Regions from separate parts of the Paenibacillus sp. FSL R5-0519 genome, predicted to be linked through region 1. Evidence: riboswitches for the same ligand, from Rfam matches in the RefSeq annotation. Region 1 holds a riboswitch; each other region holds the start of a gene.
What was found. Region 1 has a riboswitch for cyclic di-AMP ahead of MKY73_RS29620 (ubiquitin-like domain-containing protein). Riboswitches for the same ligand answer to the same signal wherever they lie in the genome.
Positions count from the first base shown of each region.

Region 1 (8,034 bases):
CCGGATTAAGATTTGCGGGCAGCCTGTTCAGCAAGTTGAATGGCTCTTTTCACCATGTTTCCTGCATCCTTGGCTTTGATTCCACCCCAACCTTCCTGTTGGACCGTATCATAGAAGCCCAGGTCTTTCGCGAGCTCATTCTTCAGATCCTCGGACATGACACTTCTTCTTCTGCGACTCATGAACCATCCTCCTCCAAAGTATCCATCATAATGTGATGAGTTCATTCACGTTTTGGACATATTGCCATCAGGCCAAATGAAGTTTCCTGTATTGCTTAAGAAACTGTCCTTTCACTTGTACATATAGTATGCCGCGACCGTTCCTCACTCATTCCTGCGTATGTATGGGTTACTTTAGAAGATAAATGGTTGATTTGATTTTCTAGACATAAAAAAGCGATCCACCCAAGGGGCGAATCGCCTGTACAACGATACTTACGTCTCCATATAGGAGCTATGCGTCTGGCTGCCCGGGTCAAAAACCATGACTTCCACCGATTCCGTAAGTATATCCGCATAACTATAAGATACTCGCTTGAAGGTTTCTTGCTCTTCATCAAGCTTAACAATAAAAACAGAAGGGTACGTTTCTTCCAATACACCCGTACGCTCAATGGTCTTACGGCGGCCACCATTAGCCCGCAGCATAATTTTCTGACCAATATGTGCATCGAGATTGCGTTTGATATCCAACAGCGTGTTTTTAGCCATTGTCGACGACCACCTCTTTTCTTGTCCATTATACCGGATTTTACAGTCATTGTCAAATCAAAACTAATTATTATATCAGCATCAAAAAGTTGTTGTCAATGAATTTTTTTGCAAACAAAAAAAGCCCCAAATTGGGACTTTAAATGGCCTACATCAGACTGCCGACGGGTTCACTTTTAGCGTAGATAAATCATTCAGCCCCGGCAGGCCTACCCGGTAGCTCCCCCGTGTCTCGACACCACCCACTCCTTGGCTACCACTGATCGTATTGTGCAGCACATCATTCATGTTGACCGTTTCCCGTACCGATGTGAAGGAAGCCTTGGCTGCCACGTAGACCGGGTCAAGTGCATGAATGAGGATTCTGCCTGGAGAACTGGCAAAGTTCGCTCCAGCGCGCAGCAGTGCCTCAAAATGGGACTGACAGGCCCCTGCCACAATAGTGAGTGCATCCAGATGACGTTCATATTGTCTGGCCACCTGAATGGCCGCCACAAAATTTTGCGAGTTCTTATAACTACCAAGACTATATAAGTCATAGGGCTGACGTGTCTTTAACACCCCATCATGACCCGTAATGACCACGATATCTGGACGTACTTTGGGTAATAAACGGTATAAGGTATCTGCCATTGCCGATTCATGAACGTATTGTCCCTCTGCGGGAACACGAAGTTGCTCATAGAGATCCATACTTTTTTTCAAATAGTTCGGATCACCATCCAGATGAAGCACCTTTCCCGGCATTTCAAAATAAGCCGGCTCCTGTTGAGCAGACCAGTCCTGTACCAGACCTTCACGATTCCGCTCAGCCTGTTCCATACGAATCTGTTGCAGGCGGGAAAGGGTCTGATGTGCTTTAATATGCGCCTGTCTGGTCTTGGCGCTTTGCGGTTCGTAGGGAACCTGTATCAAATCGTCCACTGGGGAATCGGCAAGCAGCCGGAACTCAGTCCCTTTAATGACCGCAGCATCCAACTGAAGGCCTTCCACCCGAAAAGTCACATCGCCGCCGTATGACTTCCGAACGACCAAGTCTCCGATATTCATCAACGTAATCACCTCTACCCCATCGTATGGGCAGAGACCCGGTTTGGTTCATTCGAATTTTATAATGCTGCGCGTACCCCTGCTTCCCACATTACGGTGCTGAGTGTAGCATACTCCTGCAGACTTAACGTCTCTCCGCGTCGGGACGGCTGGATACCTGCCTGCTCCAGCAGAATGTCTGCCTGTTCCCGGTTCTCCTTTGTGAAGAAACGTGCCTTCAGGTTGTTCGAGATTGTTTTTCTCCGCTGGGCAAAAGAAGCCTGTACCACTTCGAAGTAGTGTGCTTCATCGGGAATCTCAACTGGTGGTTGCTCACGCACCTTCAGCTTAATAACAGCTGATTCCACATTAGGTTGGGGAATGAAGACCGTCGGCGGCACAATACACACAAGCTCAGGAATACTATAGTACTGGACTGCGATGCTCAGACTGCCGTAGTCTTTCGATCCCGGTGCAGCAGCCATGCGTTCAGCCACTTCTTTTTGGATCATGACAACAATGCTGTCCACTGGCAGCTTCTCTTCCAACAGTTTCATCATAATTGGAGTCGTTACATAATAAGGCAGGTTAGCCACAACACTGACTTTGTCCACCGATGCAAAATCGCTTTGGAACAGTTCAGCCAGATCAAGCTTCAGCACATCACCATGATGCACACGTACATTCGGATAAGGCTGCATCACTTCTCCGAGAATGGGAATCAAGCGCTGATCAATCTCTACGGCTGTGACAGGGCCAGCTACCCGGGCCAATCGTTCCGTAAGGGCTCCAATTCCCGGTCCGATCTCTAACGCACCCTTGGACTCGTCCAAGTCGGCTGCATTCACAATTTTGTTCAGTATATTTTGATCGATCAAAAAGTTCTGACCTAGACTTTTCTTAAATGAGAATCCGTGTCTTTGAATAATTTCTTTGGTTCGCTTGGGCGTTGCAATTTCTATCGTCTCTTCCATATCCTTCATATGCTCACAATCCTTCACGTTCAATTTGCGCTAATGCTGTAGAGAACTCTTCCCGTGTAATCTGAAATACACCGAGACGTTTGTGGAACTGCTTACCGTTACAATATCCGATTCCCAGCAGATTGCCCATCTCCATGCGACGTGCAGCAGCCTGCGGATGCACAATAAGTCCTGCCGCGATCAGGTCCTCCCAATCGATCAGGCTAGGAGCGCCTTCGTATGAAGTATGTACGCGTGCCAGAGCATGACGGATCGCCTCCGGTGAGGCATTCTCCACCCCAATATCCCCTTTGCGTGTGGCATCGGCTTCCGGAATGAAAGCATGTTTGCAGCCAGGCACCTTATTCGCAATGATTTTACGAATGCGTTCGCCGGCATGATCCGGATCTGTCAGTACAATGACTCCCCGTCTCTCCTGAGCAAGCGCAATCCGCTTCAGAATGCGTTGGTTGATGGCTGATCCACCTGTTTCTATGGTATCGGCTTCCACGGCCCGACGGATGGCTACCGTATCATCACGGCCTTCTACCACAATGACTTCTTTTATCATGTTCCATTTCTTCCTTTCTAACGCAAAAAGAAGAGGAATATCCTCTTCTCTGCCAAACGGCGGGGGAGACTGAATTCAGACCCCTCCGCCGCATATTCCGCATGAATCATTCATGCAACTATTTTATAGCATTCCCATTTCAAAGTAAAACGATTTTAGTTCGCTTCCGGCTTCACCGGACCGATCACGTAGACCGTCTTGCCTTTCTTGCGTCCAAAATTCAGGGCATGCTTCACACTGTCATAATATACGTCAATTTTGTTGCCTTTAATGGCGCCGCCTGTATCTTCCGCACGACGGAATCCCAGACCTTCGATATATACCCACCAGCCAATTGGAATGACTTTGGGATCAACCGCGATGGTGCGCCCTTCCGTTACACGAGTACCGGAAGCTGTTTTAGTTCCAATGCCAGGCTCTTCGGAAGAGTAGGCAGTCATGGATACATTCTTAAGTACTTTGGAGTATTTAAAAGAAGTCCCGGATACGGTAATCACTTTGCTGCCCGAGGCAGATGTTTTCTTCGAGTTCGTTGTTGTAGCCTTCTTCGTCGTTGAAGTTTGAGCTGATACGGTCTGAATCTCTGGTTTTTTCACAACAGGTTTTGCTTTGGTGCCGACAGCAATCACTTTATCTACACGATTATTCGCGACAGATTTGCCGACCATTTTTTTGGAGACCAATTCTCCATCCTGAAATACCTTTTCGATGTGCTGTACAAGTGTGCCTTCTTTGCCGTTCACAACGACACGGTTATCCCCTTTGTACAAGCTAGGGTCAGCCGTTTTAATGACTTTGTAAGCGATTGGCTGCTCTACATCCACTGTACGCTTTGTTACGCGCACTACACGGATCTTCATATCTGCTTTGATCGCAGTTCCAAGCGCCGGATACACCTTATCATTACTTTCAACTTGAATACCTGATTTTTGAATTGCATCTTCTACGGATGAATCCGTTGTATACAGAGTCTTGGTGTCTCCGTCTGCCGTAATGTTAACTGGAACGGCCCGCTCAATAACGATTCGGTCTCCATCAGTAATCGCCCCGTTCATGGACATGGATACCTTGTCGTGAGGGCTGACTGTGATCGACTGCTCCTCCAGCATTTCCTGAAGCATTCCTGTACGAGTCTCTACCACCTGAGCTTTGCCATCAATAACCAGTGAAATTTGTTTCCCGGCCTGACCGTAAACGACTAACAAGATCATGATTGTAAGCGCAATTGAGAAAATCGCGATCAATGCCATTTGACGCATGTTCTCATGCTTCCACCGCAACGCGAAAGACTTACTGGATGATCGTGACTCATGGGTCTCTTCTGGTTGGAATGTGCCCACTTCTCCGTCCTCCTTCATAGCCTCGCCGTCTAAAGTAACGCATGATGTCTTTGACGTGACTATACCAAATTTTCTACAGAACACAGATCGGACCAACTGATCGGTTCTGCACCATGAATCAATCTTCGCAACATGATGTCATCCTCCTGAATACCTACCGTATGATGACAACATTTCTTTTATTCAAAACAAAAAAGCCAAAGAAAGAGTGTAAGAGGAACTCTTTCGTGGCTTCCGAATGATTTTGAATATCGGAAATTCATGCACGAGGTTGCCTCTCTTTTTCCGCTTGCGAGGTTAGCTGTCGGGTTCGGGCGAAAGAGAGCCGCCCTATCTTAGGTCACCCGCTCATGGCGGACGCCCTTGAATTCACCCCGAGACCCAAAGAAGAAATCAAATACGGCTTCGCAGTTCTCTTCGCTGCTTTTGGGTCAGCGAACGTTGCGCATCGGCCAAATACACCGATGTTTAAGCCCTATTGGTTCCCCCGCTCTCCGTTAACGGAGACTCAGCGAGACTGATTCATGAAAGTAATGTTGTTTCATCGGAAAGTGTCCCTTTGTTCATCCCCCGAACATCTGTCCAATTTTCCGCACAACAATTCACTGAAAAGATGATATCCTGTTTTGATGCATGTTGTAAAGCGTTGATCAAGTACGTTTTTCTGAATATTTGGTTAAAATATTGTAATATTCTTGATTTATTTGGATCAAAGGGCAAATTAACTCCGCTTACCTGCCTTTTTCACCTCATTTGCTCGTTTTTTTAACGAATTCCAAATCGTTCCATGGCATTTTTGGTGGTTATTGCAGCAATTTCCTCCACCGAAATGCCTTTAATTTCCGCAGCTGCCTCTGCAACCAGACGTACATGCGCTGTCTCATTTCGTTTCCCACGATAAGGGTGAGGTGTCAAATACGGAGCATCGGTTTCAATGAAAAATCGGTCCATTGGAACCTTCGCCAGCACCTCTTTGGGTTGCTTTGCGTTTTTGAATGTAATCGGTCCTCCGAAGGAGAGATGGAAACCCATATCGAGACAACTTTTCGCTGTTTCCCAGCTGCCCGAGAACGAATGCATCACACCACCAACTTCACTCGCCTTCTCTTCACGCAAAATTCTTATGATATCCTCATGTGCATCCCGATTATGGATGACAATCGGCATGTTCACTTCACGCGCCAAGGCAATTTGTTGTCGTAATACGCGATGCTGTATTTCCTTCGGTGAAGTATCCCAGTGATAATCCAATCCAATCTCACCGATCGCCACCACTTTTTCATGCTTGCATAAAGATGCAATCCACTCCAAATCTCCCTCCTGCATTGTGATCGCATCTACGGGATGCCAACCTACAGCTGCATAGATAAAGTCATACGTTTCAGCGAGTTTCATTGTGGTTGGAATTGTCTCCCGGTTAAAGCCAATATTGATCATGCGACCAACTCCTGCATCCACAGCACGCTGAATCATGTCCTCGCGGTCCTCGTCGAATTGTGGTGCATCCAGATGTGTATGTGTGTCGAACAGCATCATGTCTGTATCTCCCTTCATGTCGAAATAACGACTATCTTCTTTTGAAAATTTAATTTGGTGAAATTCAAATTTTTCAATGACTCATACATAAAACATTTTGGGCAATCTGTATATTACATCATTACGTTTGTTTCTTCACAACTACAATATATAGAAGATATAAGGATATTCTGATCTACATATTGCTGATTGTGCTAACTTTGCCTGCTTTCATTTACAGAATTATGTCGATCTACATATACTCCCCATTAAAGCAGATTACTGTATCATGAAAAATAGCTCTTTTTGAAAGTCTTTTGATATCTAAATTCTTCATTGGATTATACCCACACGATTACAAGAAATAGGGGCGTATATGTGACGGTAATTCATGAATAATCGCATCCACCTTGTTTTGCGGGTAATACAAATGATGTTTCCCCCGGTGAAGCCCGCTGATGGAACGGACAATGTCAGATACTTCTGACAACTCACGTAAATTGTCCTGTCGATCCAGAAGAAGAATCTGCTTATCCGTGGATTCATCCGGACGAAACACATCATACGGATTATCGGAAGGAAAATCAATTTCAAGATCATATTCGGGATCAAGGCCTGCCTGTACAAAAGCTTCCCGAATCTCTTCTATTATTGTCAAGTCGACCTGTTCAAGCTCTACATACTTATATAACTTGCGATCCATAAAACGTTCGCATAACTCACTCAGAACAGTATCGTCCTCCTTTCGCCACTGTGTAAATGCCGTCTGAATTAATGCTTCATCCAACTGCAAATATTCATCTACGGATAATTCTCCTGCAAATAATTGAGGGAGTGGATCAATCATGAAGCGAAATTGAAAATCATGCTGTATGAGTGTTTTTGCTCGCTTGAATATTTGCCGCAATAGAATTTCAGAACTACGAGTTACCGGATGGAAATAAATCTGCCAATACATCTGATACCTAGACATGAGGTAATCCTCCACAGCATGCATGCCTGACTCCTTGACTACAATTCGTCCATGATAGGGACGCAGCATCCGAAGGATGCGATCAAGGTCAATCGTGCCGTAATTTACACCTGTAAAATAAGCATCCCTAAGCAAATAGTCCATTCGGTCTGCATCAAGCGGGCTGGTCACCAAGTTCACCACAATCGGCTTTTCGTACGTTTTTTGAATGACAGATGCCACTTTCTCAGGAAAATCAGGAGCATACCGTCTTAAGATCGCCCCTACTTCGGTATCACCTGTAATAATGCGACAAGTCCAATCTTCGTGATTCATATCAAAAGCTTCCTCGATGGAGTGGGAGAATGGACCATGCCCGAGATCATGAAGCAGAGCTGCACACAGAGCTACAATCTTTTCTTCCTTCGGCCAGTCTGAATAATGACTTCTTTCAAATTGAGAAATGATCTTCCGTGTAATTTCATAAACACCTAGTGAATGTGAGAACCGGCTATGCTCTGCTCCGTGAAAAGTAAGGTAAGAAGTACCGAGTTGGCGAATCCGGCGTAAACGCTGAAATTCCGGGGTGTTAATTAACTGCCATATAACCGGATCTTGCACGTGGATATAATTATGTACCGGATCTTTGAATACTTTCTCTTCCGTTAGTCGTTGTTCCATGTCGATTCACTCCTTTAATTTCTTTTATATTAACGCTTTGAACTCCACGATTCACCTAAGATTCGACACGTTATGACGAACTTTGTCGAATAACGTAATTTTGTCGTTTTCCAAATCGACAAACTTGGCATTGTTGTTTAAATGCGAAAAAAGGCTGCCAATCCCTTACCACCAGTAACCTTGTGAAAAACAGCCTTAATTTTAAGCTAATTTTAAGGTTGACTGTTTTGGGAATCGTTGGTATGATGAGTATCATAAAACATAAAATAAT
Region 1 covers NZ_CP150234.1:6,565,812-6,573,845, forward strand. The annotation lists gene MKY73_RS29595 (small, acid-soluble spore protein, alpha/beta type) at 6-182, opposite strand; gene MKY73_RS29600 (Veg family protein) at 438-713, opposite strand; gene yabG (sporulation peptidase YabG) at 867-1,763, opposite strand; gene rsmA (16S rRNA (adenine(1518)-N(6)/adenine(1519)-N(6))-dimethyltransferase RsmA) at 1,823-2,725, opposite strand; gene rnmV (ribonuclease M5) at 2,730-3,275, opposite strand; gene MKY73_RS29620 (ubiquitin-like domain-containing protein) at 3,431-4,615, opposite strand; cyclic di-AMP (ydaO/yuaA leader) riboswitch at 4,886-5,139, opposite strand; gene MKY73_RS29625 (TatD family hydrolase) at 5,381-6,151, opposite strand; gene MKY73_RS29630 (HD domain-containing protein) at 6,486-7,763, opposite strand.

Region 2 (8,034 bases), 2.2 Mb from region 1:
ACCGCAGCACAATAAAACATTCCGTATGGTTGATGTTAGGCTAATATCAAAAAATGCAAACAAAAAAGACTCCTCATGCGTTAGCTTGAGGAGTCTTTTAATTCGATGCGGTCGAGAGGACTCGAACCTCCACGGGGGGTTAGCCCACACGGACCTGAACCGTGCGCGTCTGCCAATTCCGCCACGACCGCATATTGTATCTCCGTGATTAATCTCGGCGACAAGAAATAATATATCATGCCGAATCTATCATGTCAATACTGAAAATAATAACATGAAAGCCCGAACCAGACATGCTTGTCCATTCGGGCTTTACCTTCAACTAATCATTTGGTTTATCAAAAAGGAGTCATACTACAGCTTGGAAGGCCAATTGCCATACCATGCATAACCGCCTCTTCTTTCTTTATCAATGTCACTTAATTTGTATTTAACTACCCCGTCTCGTCCAATGAAAATGGGTCTATCCGTTCCTATTTCATAGAAGCGTGCCCAGATCGGTGCTGCTTTGGAATCAGCGATAATCTTGCTATCACCATTTGCCCTTTCATATCTGTAACCCGTAATTTTCACCTTGTTAAACCAGTCCTCTGCTCCTTTAATGGATGCGGTAATTTTAGCGGTAGCAGGCCTCGTTTTCAGAAATTTAACAATCGTTACACTCTCTCCAGCTGTCAGCGATGGTACTTCGTAGATTCTTGCGCTCGCTGGTTTAAGGGAACTGGAATCATGTTGTTGTCCCCATGCTGTAAGCTTCCCCCCTGAGACGACTTGTGTATTCAGAATCGCCTCCACACCTTTGGCAACTGAATTTTTACTCCGATTAGCAAGTGTACTGTCGATAAATGAAAAATCACCTTTGCGTGTTGCTACTTCATCGAGCATGATCATTACATTAATCATTGCATCGTCATTGTAGGTAATATGCTTGTGATATCCAGAGCTTTGGTAGACTTGTGGCCATCCGCCGTTTGAATACTGCATACTGATTAAAAAGTTGATTCCTTTGATTGCAGCTGTGGAGTAGCGTGGATCATTTGTCTTTTTAAATTCCTTCGCCAATCTTCTAATTTCTGAATATGTAGCCTTGTTGTCAATCGTGGACTTCGCCCACTCTCCACTTGTTTGTTTATAATCTTTTCTCCAACCTCCATCCGGCAGTTGGTTCTTCAAAATATCTGAAATACTCGCTGTTGTACCGGATGCATCAGCAGCAGATACCGTCCCTACAGGAAGAACTGCCATTCCAACTGTTGAGAACACCATGGTGCATGCCAGGACAAAAGTAACAATTTTCTTCGCTTTCAAATGTAACACTCTCCCATGTCATTTAATAAAATTCACAATTCTACCTTACCTATAATGCCAGTCTTAAACCTCCTTAATTTGAATGTATACCACAATAAAATCTATTTTCATCCAATATGTGGATTGGATAATCAGATAATATGCAATAAATCGATTTTTGTCAATATATGCAACTTAATGAATATAATCTCTCAAATTCAACATAACGGATAGTTCTTTTAACTCATGACAAACTTAATTATTTATCCAATTTCGTCTCAAACGAATCAATAATGACGTTTTTGTCATCAATGATACCCAAACTTGACGCCTTCTTTCATATAAAATCGTTAATTCCGCTAACATTGAGGTATTACGAAGGGGTTTAAAAGGGTTTGACAATTACGCATTTATGCAATATAGTTTCAAATAGTTACAAAAACTTAATTATTCATTGCCGAGTTTCAGGTTTGAAAACGGGGGAACCATTTTGGGTGAATTATTCTTATACATAGGAAATATAGGGAACCTTCTACCGAACCCTTAGCTAACTCCGTAGGCATCGAAGGGAGAACATTGATTTTGAAAAAACTGATTATCTCCATTTTTGGAGCGGCTGTACTATTTACATCCGGGGCAACAAGCACAGAGGCAAGCAGTATTAACTCCGTAGTGAACAACATGACAGGTATTCCTTACAAGTGGGGTGGCACGACTCTGGCAGGGTTCGACTGTTCCGGGTTTATGAGATATATTTTCAATAAATACAGCATTGAATTGCCACGTACTTCGCAACAGCAAGCCAAAGCAGGTACTCCAGTAGCCAAGAGCAATGTTCGGACAGGTGATCTGGTGTTCTTTAACACAACAGGCAAAGGCATTTCACATACAGGTGTTTATATCGGCGGCGGACAATTTGCACATGCATCCAGCAGCAAAGGGGTAAGCATCACCAAAATGAGCAATCCTTATTTCAATGATCGTTACGTAACAGCACGTCGGGTAACTGGACAGTTTATGTACGATAAAATGTTAGGGAAAATGTAGGTATAATATCAAAGAGGAGGCTCCGGATCAACCGGAACCTCCTCTTTTGTTTGATTTCCTCTTTAGGAGGACAGTCCTTGGACTACCTCCATCTGCACTTAATGCAGCGCCTTCTGCACTCGCATCGCGCCCTGAGACAGGGCATGTCCGCCTCCTACAGCTCCGGCAACAGCAACGGTCTCCATAATCTCCTGATCTGTAGCGCCCTTGGCACGTGCTTCTTCTACATGATAGAAGGTACATACCTCATTGTTGGCGAACAAGCCAATACCAAGCGCGATGAGCTGTTTGGTCTTCGCATCAATCACCCCAGGTTGGAAGCATTCTCCGGTAAACTCATGATACGACTTCACCACACCTGGCAGCACATCACTTAATGCTCCAATCTGATCCTTGTAGGCATGAACTTTATCATTCATCAATGTCATGTCTTGCAGCACACCCTCTCGGCTATAGTTACAGAATTTCTTCACTGTACCTATCTTCTCTCCCGAGTGAGTCAATTATGCCAAGAAATCATGGTAAATCCAAACATTTGTACGCTCATACTTCTGACATAATGATCGTTGTTACTCACCAAGTGGACTTTGCCGGGGTTCGCTGAATAACTGATAGCGGTAACCACGATCCAACTTGACGACACGTCGATTCTGACGACGGATAAGTACCTGCTCGCCATCCCAGGCAACGACAATCCCGGTTACATCGTTCGATTCCAGCTCGTCCCGTACTACTCTGACTTTCTCACCTGACAGACGCAGGGCGTCCAATTCTGTATCACTAATCATGTTCATGGCTCCTATATTCCAAATTTATTTACAAAAAGAGACCTAAATGAAAAGTCATTTAGGTCTCACGTGACTGTATTGGACTGTCATGTCATTCGAAATGTTGTCCCGACTGAAAGTTACCGCTGCGCGTGCTCTTTGCTGTCGTTCTTCTCGAACCAAAAATCAAGCACTTTGGCGGACATCACACGTTCTTCAAGGTACTCCACTTGATGCGGTGTAAATTGTTCTTTCCAAGAGAAGGACAACTCTTCGCATAAGCCTACAATCGTCAGTAATTCTGACCAGGCAACATAGCGTTTGTACCAGAAAAATTGAGGATGTTCAATCATATAGGGATAAAGGTCATCGAATTCCGTATGTTTACAATCCAGGGCACGTTCAAAATGAACTTTCGATTCCGCCAGCTTATCATTAAAGAATTGTTCTGTTGCCGGTTGGTTCCCCATGGTGTTGCCTCCTCTCCCTAACATAACCCCATTATAAATGAAATTAGCGGCCATGCAAAGGCATAGTTCAAAAAATAGGCCCTATTCCTTTAAAATGTCACATTTCGTTATCGTCAAATTGTACCGTCCCATCGTTCAGGGAACGAATGCGTACCAAGGCTTCCACCGGAATCCCCTGTTCACGAATCGTTCGTGCCCCTGCCTGGAAACATTTCTCTACCACAACGCCGAATCCGACGAGTTCCGCACCGGAACGCTCAATGATTTTGATGACGCCACGAGCGGCATCTCCATTGGCAATAATATCATCAATGAACAAAATACGGTCATTCTCATGAATGAACTCGCGAGATACCATAATGTCAGTTACAATTCCTTTGGTAAAGGACGGTACGCGTTCACAGTAAGCATCAGGATCAGCTAGAAGTGTTTTTTTGCGACGGGCGAATACAAGTGGCACCCCAAGTTCATAGGCCGCGGCAAACGCTACCGGAATCCCCGAGGATTCTACCGTGATTACACGGGTCACTCCACTTTCACGAAAACGGGCAGCGAACTCACGCCCCATCTCCATCGTTAATGCAGGATCAATCTGGTGGTTCAACAGACCATCCAGCTTCAATACTTGATCCGAGATCACAACACCCTCTTGTAAAATTCGTTGTTTCAATAATTCCATGATTTGACCTCCCAAGCCTATCCTATGAGGTAAAAGTATCATATATCTATCTATAAGTTCAAGCGAAATTGCCTGGACGCTGTCCTTCAGACGAGATTCAAGCCAAAGCTCATGATCGATTGTCATGACTTTCGTGGGTCAAGCATACCTTGTACCATGGTACCCGCATGTCCAAACTATACAGGGTCCTGAGAGGGGAAACACATGAAACAGGCATTTCGGGTGCTGCAGATCGCATTTACATACATCGGAACGGTTGTCGGAGCCGGCTTCGCTACAGGGCAGGAAATTTTGCAGTTTTTTACCCAGTATGGCAAATGGGCCACCGTCACCATAGGCTTATCCACCATGCTCTTTGTCTGGTTAGGTACCAAAATGATGCTGATCGCCCACGATACCGGATCCCGCTCTTATGAGGATCTGAACAAACATTTATTCGGCCACAAGGCGGGCAAATGGATCACTTGGGTGACCCTTCTCATTCTCATTGGCGTGAACAGTGTCATGCTTGCCGGAGCAGGTTCCGTTTTTGTCGAACATCTCGGTTTGCATTATCAGACCGGTCTAATCGTCACACTTGTAGGGACATATCTGCTTCTCGGTCGGGGCATCCAAGCTATCCTTCAAATGAATAGCATTGTCGTGCCTATGATGCTCCTGTTATCTCTGCTTATGATCACAAGTACCATCCATCATCCGGGAGCTTCCCGATTCATCACACTGACGACAGACTCAAATCCTATTCAAGTATGGCTGTCTCCACTGTTGTACACTTCATTTAATCTGGCGTTAGCTCAAGCTGTTCTGGTGCCTGTAGGGAACCAGATTCGTAGTCGGAATGTGCTGAAGTGGGGCGGAGTATTGGGTGGAATTGGCGTAGGTTTCATGCTAATGGCAGCCCATTTTGCCATGTCGGCACAGATGCCCGGCATCATCCAATTCGAAATTCCGATGGGCAGCATTGCCTTTCAACTTGGATGGGCAGTACAATCTGTATATGTATCTCTTATTTTCATGGAAATATTCAGTACGTTTGTTGCCGATATCTATGGCATGACCTTGCAACTCAGACAACATATACGCGTTCATCCCCGTTTCATTACATTAACCATTATGCTGCTCTGTTACTCACTCAGTCAGTTTGGATTCAGTTCTCTGCTATCTATCCTTTACCCTATCTTCGGAAGTATGGCACTGTTCTGGGCAGCCAAATTGGTATTAAACCGCTGGGGCGCTTTTCGTGGACGCAAAAATATATAAACATGCTTATGTACTTCATGAATATGTGCATACGTTTGCTTCATAACCACAATTCATCACTCATGCACACACCTTTTGCATGAAAAAAAGCCGCTGTTTAGCACAGCGGCTCGCACTTTTTGTTATCTCTTTTAGGTCTTGCTGGGAAACTGTAGATACATCTTCTTCAGCTCATTGACTGATCTGCCGAGCGAGTAATGTGTTTTGGCTTTTTCACACGCTGAACGGGCAAGTTCATAACGATATGCCGGATCAAGCATCACCTTTTCAAGCGCTTCAGCCAGTGCAGAAGGATCTTCTGCCGGTACAAGCAACCCATTGCTACCATTCTCGATCTGTTCGGGTATTCCACCTACATCCGTACCCACAAGGGCAAGACAACTCAGCGCCGCTTCAGCGAAAACGGAACCAAATGCCTCTGCTCGTGAAGGAAGTACAAAAATATCAAAGAATGGCATGAATTCCTCAGGGTGCAGTGTGTAACCATAGAAAATAGTCTCATTATAGATCCCTAATCGCTGCGCCAATTCTTCCAGATCAGGACGAATCGGTCCATCTCCAATAATATGTAACACATAATCATGACCTCGGCCCTTCAGTTCCGCACAGGCTTTGAAAAGAATATCCAATCCTTTCGCCGGAACAAGCCGACATACCGTCACCAGCTGTGGTATCGCATTATCATGAGGAATCGGCTTAAAGCGCTTCTCATCAAATCCATTGGGAATCACACCGATGACATCAGGTTCCTTCACGTAGGGAGCCAGATAACGACGGAACGAGTCTGACACCGTCAAGAGACGCTCTGCCTGATGTTCCAGCTCACCATATATTGCAAGCAGGAATCGATGCTCCGGTCCGTTCGTTTCAATGCGTCCATTAAGGATTAATTCTCGTTCATAACTGGAGTGAATCGTCTGAATGAGAGGTGTATCCGGGAAGACCGTTTTCATCGCAAGTCCGGCAATGGGGTGGTGAGCATGAATCAGATCATAGGGCTTCTGAATACGCAACTTGGTCCACCATAGATAGTCACGATAGGTTTGAATATATTTTTGGACAACAGGACTATCCTGATATTCAGTCCAGTCAAACGTTTCGAAATGAACTTCCTCCCTGCCCTTGTTGCGAATCCGCTTCGGCAACGAGAACAGATCCATTTCCCACCTTGGGGTTGTAAATCTCTCTTGCATATACGGAATCATAGAGGATACACCTCCGGGCTGCTCCGGAGGAAAGAAAAGCGCCTGCAGCAATTTCACTGTTAGTTTCCCCCTTTCCACTTACGTTCTTTCCATACATCTTCATTCATGATATACCAGAACATATGTTCAGTAAAGATACAAAATGAGAATCCCTCTCAATTGCCCATCCTATATTGCATGCACATTCATTCATTCATTTGTTTTCTCTGATACGGCTCTGTTATCCATTATGACATAGGACAGCCGGAACATCTATATTACGATAGACACAGCAAAATCTTGCTATTCAAACCACTCGATTTAAGCAGAACTTGATAAGCTTTCGTTATCACTCGTATATACAACATATTCATGAAACACGACGCTCAGAAGCAAAAGCTTTAAACCAAACCAGCAGTCAACCACTTGCAGTTGTCATCAATATATATTTGATAAACATTATAATTAAAATCAGAGGACAGTCATCATGCTCAGCTCAGGAGCTCAACCGGCTTCTCATATGTACTGTAACCATCAGTCTCTCCCAAAAAAGTATACCCGTTTCGCGCGTAAAAGGCGTTTAACGTTGCGTTGTCGGCTCCACAATCCAAACGAACCGTATGTTTGCCTTCAAAGTGTATGCCGCTGCTGGACCATTCCAATATTGCTCGTCCCAGACCGCTTTGGGCATATTTTCTTCGGATCGCCAGCCGATGCAGATAGATTGCGCCATCCTCGGCGTAAGCTTTTGAACCCCAGAGGTGAATATCCCACGGGCTTGGCTGAACCATAAGGATGACCATTCCCGCTACGTCCGCTCCTTTTTTAAATACAAACACATCCCCGCGCCGAATTGCCCCTGCCGTATCATGTGAATCTTCACCTTGAAGCAAAGCGTTCCATTGGGTAGAACCTTGGCCCTGTAACCATTCGGCTGTCTCCACCAACAGCGACATCACATCCTCCGTATCTTCGGGTTTCGCCTGAACCGCTTGAAAACCATCGTTAATATATTCGCTACTGATCCTGAATGAGTGCATATTGTTCTCCTCCGCTTCCTGAGCTCTATTAAACTAATGGTACTATACCGGGAAATGAATTTTTCGTCAAAATGAGAACAAAAAAAGGTAAAAGGCAGTTGCCTTTTACCCATCTATTCTGGCTTCATCAATAATCTGATTTCGATACAACATCGTAAGATGAAGGGTATCAAACTCCATCTCCTTGTCCAACTCCTGCATCAATACTTCGACCAGGCTCTTTCGCTGCACACTGGTTCCAGGAACCTCGTAATCAATGTATCCCGTCAGATCGGATTGAGAGGTGTCTATTGTTGCTGT
Region 2 covers NZ_CP150234.1:4,346,336-4,354,369, forward strand. The annotation lists gene MKY73_RS19415 (carbohydrate-binding protein) at 1-15, shown strand, start outside; tRNA gene MKY73_RS19420 (tRNA-Leu) at 107-191, opposite strand; gene pelA (pectate lyase) at 355-1,317, opposite strand; cyclic di-AMP (ydaO/yuaA leader) riboswitch at 1,733-1,864, shown strand; gene MKY73_RS19430 (C40 family peptidase) at 1,870-2,334, shown strand; gene MKY73_RS19435 (carboxymuconolactone decarboxylase family protein) at 2,433-2,762, opposite strand; gene MKY73_RS19440 (hypothetical protein) at 2,904-3,122, opposite strand; gene MKY73_RS19445 (hypothetical protein) at 3,242-3,571, opposite strand; gene MKY73_RS19450 (xanthine phosphoribosyltransferase) at 3,669-4,250, opposite strand; gene MKY73_RS19455 (hypothetical protein) at 4,455-5,510, shown strand; gene MKY73_RS19460 (glycosyltransferase family 4 protein) at 5,642-6,772, opposite strand; gene MKY73_RS19465 (GNAT family N-acetyltransferase) at 7,186-7,734, opposite strand; gene MKY73_RS19470 (hypothetical protein) at 7,840-8,034, opposite strand, start outside.
Region 2: it holds a riboswitch for cyclic di-AMP, as region 1 does, so the genes downstream of both, MKY73_RS19430 (C40 family peptidase) here and MKY73_RS29620 (ubiquitin-like domain-containing protein) in region 1, are expected to answer to the same signal.

Region 3 (8,034 bases), 1.6 Mb from region 1:
TGCCCCTGCATTTTGTACATACAAATCGGCGCTCGATCATCTCTTCAATACTCATCTTCGTTCCCCCTTTATGGAATGTGTAGCATGAAGTGGGAGTGCAATTATGTAAAAAGTACGCGATTGGACATCTGATCTCCTGCATCCTGCCCTTATATTATAATCAACACAAAACCCTGCCGATGACCAGCAGGGCTTTGTACTCAAACGAACGAACATCAGGTATCTGGGATACCCTGCTCTATATGTTCCCCTTTGATTGGGGAGTCAAATCTTAGACTACGTTTAATACAACATCAATATTGCCACGTGTCGCTTTGGAATATGGACAGAAATCATGTGCCTTGCGAGCCAGCTCTTCTGCTTGACTGTGATCCACACCAGGCATACTCACGTCCAAACGAACAGATAACTGGAAACCGTCATCCATAGGGTCTTTACCAATGGATACGTTACTTGTAACGACCACATCCTCCAATTTCACGCCTGCTTTGCGTGCTACATTGGCAAGGGCACTTTCATAACATGCTCCATATCCAGCGGCGAAGAGCTGTTCAGGGTTGGTACCTTCACCACCGGAACCTCCAAGCTCTTTGGGCATTTTCAGATCATGTTTAAGCATGCCATCCGAAGAAGTCACCGAACCTGTACGTCCACCTTTAACTGTCGCTACTGCTGTATATAAAGCTTCCATTAAGAATCTCTCCCTTATCCGTATAGTTTTAAATGCCTTCAATTCAATTTAAACTTCTGGCTCAATTTGAAACGCATTTTAGTTCTTTATCAGCTTTTACATCTTTATTATTTTCATGCATCTTATCCACATATCTGTATTTTTTCCGGGGTTGGGTAATATACAAAAGAGCAATTTCAAATTAGAACATAATTTTTGTGTTAATACATAAAAGTTGCACTAGACAAAAATTATTGAAGGAGTACAATGTAACAATAAACATAAAAATTTAGATATATCTTGAGCGGTTCGTCCCGCATCACTATTCCAAAGAGTCAGGTGATAAACGTATGAGTAAAAAAAATCCATTCAACGCTCCTTCAAGTGAATCATTGTCTACTGCAGGCATGGCCCCTTCACTCGGAGAAGCACATAGTTCCATGAAAGTACCGCAGAATGCGGCATGGTGGAAGAAATTTCTCGCTTTTGTAGGGCCAGGGTATCTCGTGGCCGTAGGTTACATGGACCCCGGCAACTGGGCAACAGATATCGCAGGCGGATCGCAGTTCGGGTATACTTTGTTATCCGTCATCCTGCTCTCGAACATGATGGCCGTTGTACTTCAATCGTTGGCAGGAAAGCTTGGCATCGTCACTGGACGGGATCTGGCCCAAGCCTGCCGCGAACGTTTCAGCATGCCCGTTGTCGTCATGTTATGGATTCTGTGTGAACTGGCCATTGCAGCTACCGATCTGGCTGAGGTCATCGGTTCTGCCATCGCATTAAAGCTCTTATTTAACATTCCCATGTTGTACGGAGTTATCATCACTGCTGTTGATGTACTCCTGATTCTTGTACTGCAAAACAAAGGCTTCCGCGCCTTGGAAACACTCGTCATCGTGCTGATGGCCACCATTGCCCTCTGCTTCGGGATTGACCTGTTCCTGGCAAAACCGGATATGGGCGGTGTTCTCCATGGTTTTGTCCCCAATGTGGAGATCCTGCAGAACCCTGCCATGCTCTATATTGCCATTGGTATTATAGGAGCAACCGTGATGCCGCATAATCTGTATCTGCATTCTTCCATTGTGCAGACGCGTCAGATCGAACAGACACCACAGGGCAAAAAAGAAGCGATTCGTTATTCGACCATGGACTCTACAATCGCGCTAACACTCGCCTTGTTCATCAATGCGGCCATCCTGATTGTATCAGCTGCTGTATTCCATAGTGCCGGCATGACGCAGGTTGCCGAGATCTCCGATGCCTACCACTTGCTCACACCCCTATTAGGGACTACAATCGCAAGTATCCTGTTCGGTGTGGCGCTGTTAGCATCAGGCCAGAATTCTACCCTTACAGGTACACTCGCAGGGCAGATTGTTATGGAAGGTTTCCTCAACATTCGGATTCCGGCTTGGCTGCGCAGACTGGTCACACGTCTGATCGCCATCATCCCGGCAGTAATTGTCACAGCAATTGCAGGAGAACACGGCACAGAAGAACTGCTCATTTTGAGTCAGGTTGTACTGTCTCTTCAATTACCCTTTGCGGTAATCCCTCTGGTCATGTTCACGAGTGATAAAAAAAGCATGGGTGCATTCGCTAACAAATTGTGGCTCAAAATCATCTCATGGGTCATTGCCGCAATTATCGTTGTGCTGAATGTATATCTGATCATTCAGACGATCCGGTTATTCTAATCTCGTCTTATCGACTAAACATTAAAAAGGCTGATCAACTCCGGTATTCAATACCAAGTTGATCAGCCTTTATTATTGCAGTACAGCGAGGTGTTTCTTTTGTAGTAAAACTCCGAGCTCTAACAAATAATCATCTATTCCTGATCCGGCACCAGTAAAGGCAGGAGTTCATCCAATGAATCCACAGTCCAATCCGCGCGTTCGTCATCCGATCGGTCTGGCTGGAATCTTCCGTACCCCTGCATAATTCGAATCGTACGCATGCCCAGCTTCCGGGCAGGAATGATATCGTTATCAATCCGATCCCCGATCATGACGGCTTCCTCCGGTGCACAACCCGCCTGTTTCAGGGCTACAGCGTACAGCTCTGGATCTGGCTTGGACACCCCTTCTTCAGCCGAGCATGCCAGAACATCAACATACTTTCGCAGTCCGTAACTCTCCAGTCTTTCTTCCGTTCCAGGACTCTGATTGGCGATAATGCCAATGCGATAATACCGCGACAACTGCTGAAGAACGGAATCCGCTGAAGGAAAAGGTCGTTCAAGATCTTTTTTAAACTTCAGCTTGTCCTGAATCTGTTTCTGATGTCCTTCATCTTCAATGAATGTGCGAATTGCCACTCTCATGGGCCATTGTTCATATTTCTGATAACAGTTCGCGAACAGTTCACGTACCGCCTCAATCTTCACCGGATACCCCAAAGCACCGGCTTCGCGAACGAACTGTCCGATAATATCATCAACCGGGTCCCATTCATCCACTAGCGTATCTCCAACATCAAAAAACAACCACTTCAATCCACCCACATCCGGCACGCCAATTCCTCCTTGTAACCATAAAAAAAGAAGACTCACCATCATGCACGAGTCTCCTCAAATTTCCGTTTATCAATGAATCAAATCCATAATACCTTGAGTCGATTCTGAAATTGATTCTAATACAATCAATTATAACAGGCACCTTACACCTGAGCAATCTCAAGCTATGACATTACCCATTGAGGAGAAAGCCGACTTCCCCATTGAGTGAATATACAATCCGGTCTGCACCCATTCCCCGATAGATCCCCTTCGGATGGCTTTGCTCCGTAATGACGCATAGGGATTTCGATGTCCACGATCGACAGATCTGTAAATAACGACAGGTCAGATTCAGGCTGTTCTCGAAAATAAATACGTTACCAACGCTTGCCTGCGGCAAAAACCATTTTTGAGCTGCAGCCGTATTCATGCGAATGACATGTTCTACTCCGATTCTACGGAGTCTGCGCTCTTCCCCTGCACTGTTGGTTAGAACGGCAAACGGCATTTTTTTGTACATCAGCAATTTGATAAATTTGCGTCCTGCTTCATTAGGAGCAGTCACTAAGATCATCTCAGTATCCATCATTCGTTCCTCCCTTGGCGTGAAAAGACAACAAAAAAGAAGCGTGGGGGACCAAGGCCTCCCGAACGCTTCTTAAAGAATCCATGGCGAAAACGCCATGAACCAGCGTACGGCTTGTTGCCTCTCCCTTTAACGCTTACGAGGTTAGCTGACGGATTCGGGCGCGAGAGTCGCCCTATTTCCGGCTGTCACCGGAAAATTCACCCCATGAATGCCTACTGTCCTGGACAGCGCATTCCGTTGGTTCCCCCGTTTCCCACTCATGAATGAATGGAAACTCAGCGATTAAAACATCGTTCGTATATCTTAAGTTAAGATTGAGCGATATTATCGTTTGTTTCGTTTTTCAGGTACAATTTAGTTTTAAATTGAAATTACGATATGAATCATACACCCGTGCCATGGCGGTGTAAAGTCCGGACAGATCACCGAATCGGGAGATTTTCGCCATTATTCATATATAATAACGCTTACAATACGGTTATACGCTATTCACCTCGTCAAAGCTATCTAATTCTCACTCTCGCGTAAATCACTTCGCAATTCATTCACGCATTTTGCACAACTTACCAGTTTTGATTCTTTTAACACCATATTAGTTTTGCATTATTTAATTGTAACCAATATAATGAAAGGTATCAGATGATATCATGGAGGCGATTGAGATGACAGTCTACGATTACAAAGTGAATACCCTTCGCGGTCAAGAAGTTGAAATGTCCGACTACCGTGATAAAGTGTTACTGATTGTGAATACGGCAAGCTCATGCGGACTTACACCTCAATTCAAAGGTTTGCAAGAACTGCAAGACAAGTTCCAGGATGCGCCATTTGAAGTCCTTGGATTTCCAAGCAACCAGTTTGCCCAGGAAAAAGGTTCTTCCGACGATATCGCCGAGTTCTGTCAGATGAATTATGGCGTGAGCTTCCCTATGTTTGAGAAAATTGATGTGAATGGCTCAAGTGCTCACCCGCTCTTCCAACACCTTAGCAAAGAAGCACCCGGCCTGCTTGGCTCCAAAGCAATCAAATGGAACTTCACCAAATTCCTTGTGGATCAGAACGGACAGGTAGTTAAACGTTATGCTCCCAAAACAACACCTGACAAGATTGAAGAAGATATCAAGAACTTGCTGCAAAAATAGTACATCGGCCACCCGTAGCCGGAAGGTAGAGCACCATTACCCCCGGTAATGGATGGCCTTTTTCAACTTCTGGATACCAGACTGTTCAAAAAGGCAAAAAAAGAAGCTTTCCATTAATGGAAAGCTTCTTCTTCATCGTTCATATGATGCGGTCGAGAGGACTCGAACCTCCACGGGCATACGCCCACTACCCCCTCAAGATAGCGTGTCTGCCATTCCACCACGACCGCATGTCGTAAATAATCGGCAACAGAATTGATTATACAGGGTTCAGAAATAAAAGTAAAGCATTTTTTAAACCTTCTTTTTAGCTAGGCATTTTCCTCAAAAAACGCATATTCTCGTCATGTTTACCCATGAACTGCATATTATTAGATTTGATCCCCTCTTTTTCGGTAAGAGCCGATCTTGTTGATTCATTTATATATAGTCCTTCCTTATATATAGTCCTCTCTGCACTTCACCAAATAAATAACACAATAAGTTATATAAAATAACACAAATATTAAATATCAGATTCTATTCATTAAATTCAACGGATACTATTGACAAAAAGCGGACATTTATGGGAAGATAACTATCATATAATTCGGATTTTCAAACATAAAGTTAACAAAAAGGAATATAAATGTCATTTAACGTGACATTTAACGAACACAGGAGGCGAATGATTGTGAACCGTGGGAATAAGCTGCTCGATTATGTCAAACTGCTTGATTCCTCTATTCAGGTTGGAGGATTCACCCATTCCTTCGGCATGGATATCCATATCAGGGAGGGTACCATTCGTAATGCTGAAGATCTCGAATCATTCATGCGTTGTCAGTTGCATCCCAGCATTGTTCGTCTAGAAGGCATGGCCATCAAAGGCATCTATACCGCAGCAGATCACAAGGATACATGGCGGATAGCACTGATCGATAAACTGGTCCATGTTCAGCGAACTCCTGGAGATCTCAGAGAACAAGCTGCCGCCATGGGAAAACGATTGATCAGACTGGCACGCGCTCTGCACCCCTGGATTGATTTTAGCCCGCTCGAACAGATCTTCGCCAAATATGATTCGGTTGGCTGCCTCTCCACTGTTCACGCCTGGATTAACCACCACCTCGACATCCCGGTCGAGGAAGCGGTCCTTGGTTACCTGCATTCAGCCATGAATGCCTGCATAACCGAAGCCTCCAAAGTCATTCCCCTGAACAACGATATAACCAAAGATCTGATGGTACGCCTGGCCACAGATCTGGAGACTGAATGGAATACCGTAAGCGCCTCGGCTGCGGATGGACTGGCACAGCCAACCTCAATGTCCATGAAATCATTTTTCCCCAGTTTCCATATGCTTGGAGCTGGACTTCATGCCTACAGAGCCTAGTCCTCTTGCTCCACAAACCCGTCCCCTTCCCTTCATCAAACAAACTAAAAAACACGCCGGCAACCTCCTTGCCGACGTGTTTTTTGTCATTTTATTTGTTTATTTAACGTATTTACGCCATTTAACATCACAAAATACACTTTTTTTCCGTCTTTTTTAATTGTTAGATGACGGATTTACGTATATAATGAAATATACAGCTCGCATTTCTATATATTCTACATGAAGAAAGGGCGACTGAATACTACATTCTAACCAGGGGTGAACCCTTTTGAACAAGAACAAGAAAAAACCAGTCACTCCGTTCGGATGGGCCATCAAACGACGGCTAACCGAACTACAAGTGGACCAGAAGACCTTTTGTGAACAGCACGGCATCCCACCCTACCGTTTATCCAATCTCATCCACGGCACACGCAAAGCAACCCGATTCAGGCACATGGTCGCTGATATTTTGGATATTCCAGATGAACTGAGATAAGAATTCTGTCAAAGGAGGGCCCCATCCATGAGACATGTTACATCCGATCTGGAGAGACTGTCGTTCCAGTCCATACGTCACCAACTCATCATCGTTGATCATAATTGGATCATTCACAGTTGTAACCGCGCCTGGCAACAGGGGCTCGGCCAATCACCACCACACCCGGATGCGAATATTAATCATGCACATTACCTGCATCTGACGGAAGCCTGGGCAATACGAAGCAAGAACGCAAACATGGCACATGTCGCACAGAATTTGAAAGAACGCGGAATACCCTTTAATCGAAATCATACATATGACATCTGCGTGTATACTATATACAACGAAGAGAGGTGGTTTCGTGTGGAACTCACCCCTCTGTCTCACACGAATTCAATTCTGGATACCGATCTCGCTTTGATTGCACACATGGATATTACAGAACAGAGGAAGACAGAACGCCAATTGAAGAAGGCATTGTCTGAAGTGCGCACATTGCGCGGACTGCTGCCTATTTGCGCTGTCTGCAAACAAATCAAGGACGAAGAGGAACACTGGACCTCCGTTGAGAGTTATCTGGAGAAGCATACCCACGCCGAATTCACCCACGACATCTGCCCGGAATGCATCCGGCGGTTATATCCGAAATACTCGAATATCCTGGACAAGCGTTCCTGAAACCACTCTCCACTCAACACGCTTACTGCAACTACACGGACAGATGATGTTCAAACTGCGACATATCCAGTTCTTGCGGTGTCCCATGCAGGGTGATGGCCCCTTTGTCCATGATATAGATATAATCGGCGGCACTCCTTACAAAATCAATACTCTGCTCTACCAGCAGAACCGAGAGGTCTCCCTTTGCCTTGAGCTGCAAAATAACCTGCCGAATGTCCTCCACGATAGAAGGCTGGATGCCTTCTGTCGGCTCATCAAGCAGTAACAACCCCGGATGGGAAGCCAACGCCCGGGCGAATGCCAATTGTTGCTGCTGTCCACCACTCAGATCCCCGCCCTGCCGTCCATACATCGTAGCAAGCACCGGGAACATCGCCAGCACATCCTCCGGGAACGTTTTTAATCCCGGAGCACTTGTCTCCAGACCAAGCAACAGGTTTTCTTTCACCGTAAGCTGCGGGAAAATCTCCCGCCCCTGCGGTACATAACCGATCCCTGCCCTTGCCCGCTTGGCTGTGTCCAAGGTGCATAACTCCTGATTTTGCCACCGAATACTGCCCTTGCGTGTTTTGAGCAGCCCCATTAATGTTTTCATCAACGTGGTT
Region 3 covers NZ_CP150234.1:4,994,388-5,002,421, forward strand. The annotation lists gene MKY73_RS22595 (zinc ribbon domain-containing protein) at 1-55, opposite strand, end outside; gene MKY73_RS22600 (organic hydroperoxide resistance protein) at 272-691, opposite strand; gene MKY73_RS22605 (Nramp family divalent metal transporter) at 1,078-2,373, shown strand; gene MKY73_RS22610 (HAD family hydrolase) at 2,508-3,236, opposite strand; gene MKY73_RS22615 (hypothetical protein) at 3,367-3,765, opposite strand; cyclic di-AMP (ydaO/yuaA leader) riboswitch at 3,881-4,056, opposite strand; gene MKY73_RS22620 (glutathione peroxidase) at 4,428-4,907, shown strand; tRNA gene MKY73_RS22625 (tRNA-Leu) at 5,055-5,137, opposite strand; gene MKY73_RS22630 (urease accessory UreF family protein) at 5,581-6,282, shown strand; gene MKY73_RS22635 (XRE family transcriptional regulator) at 6,554-6,763, shown strand; gene MKY73_RS22640 (hypothetical protein) at 6,791-7,426, shown strand; gene urtE (urea ABC transporter ATP-binding subunit UrtE) at 7,458-8,034, opposite strand, start outside.
Region 3: it holds a riboswitch for cyclic di-AMP, as region 1 does, so the genes downstream of both, MKY73_RS22615 (hypothetical protein) here and MKY73_RS29620 (ubiquitin-like domain-containing protein) in region 1, are expected to answer to the same signal.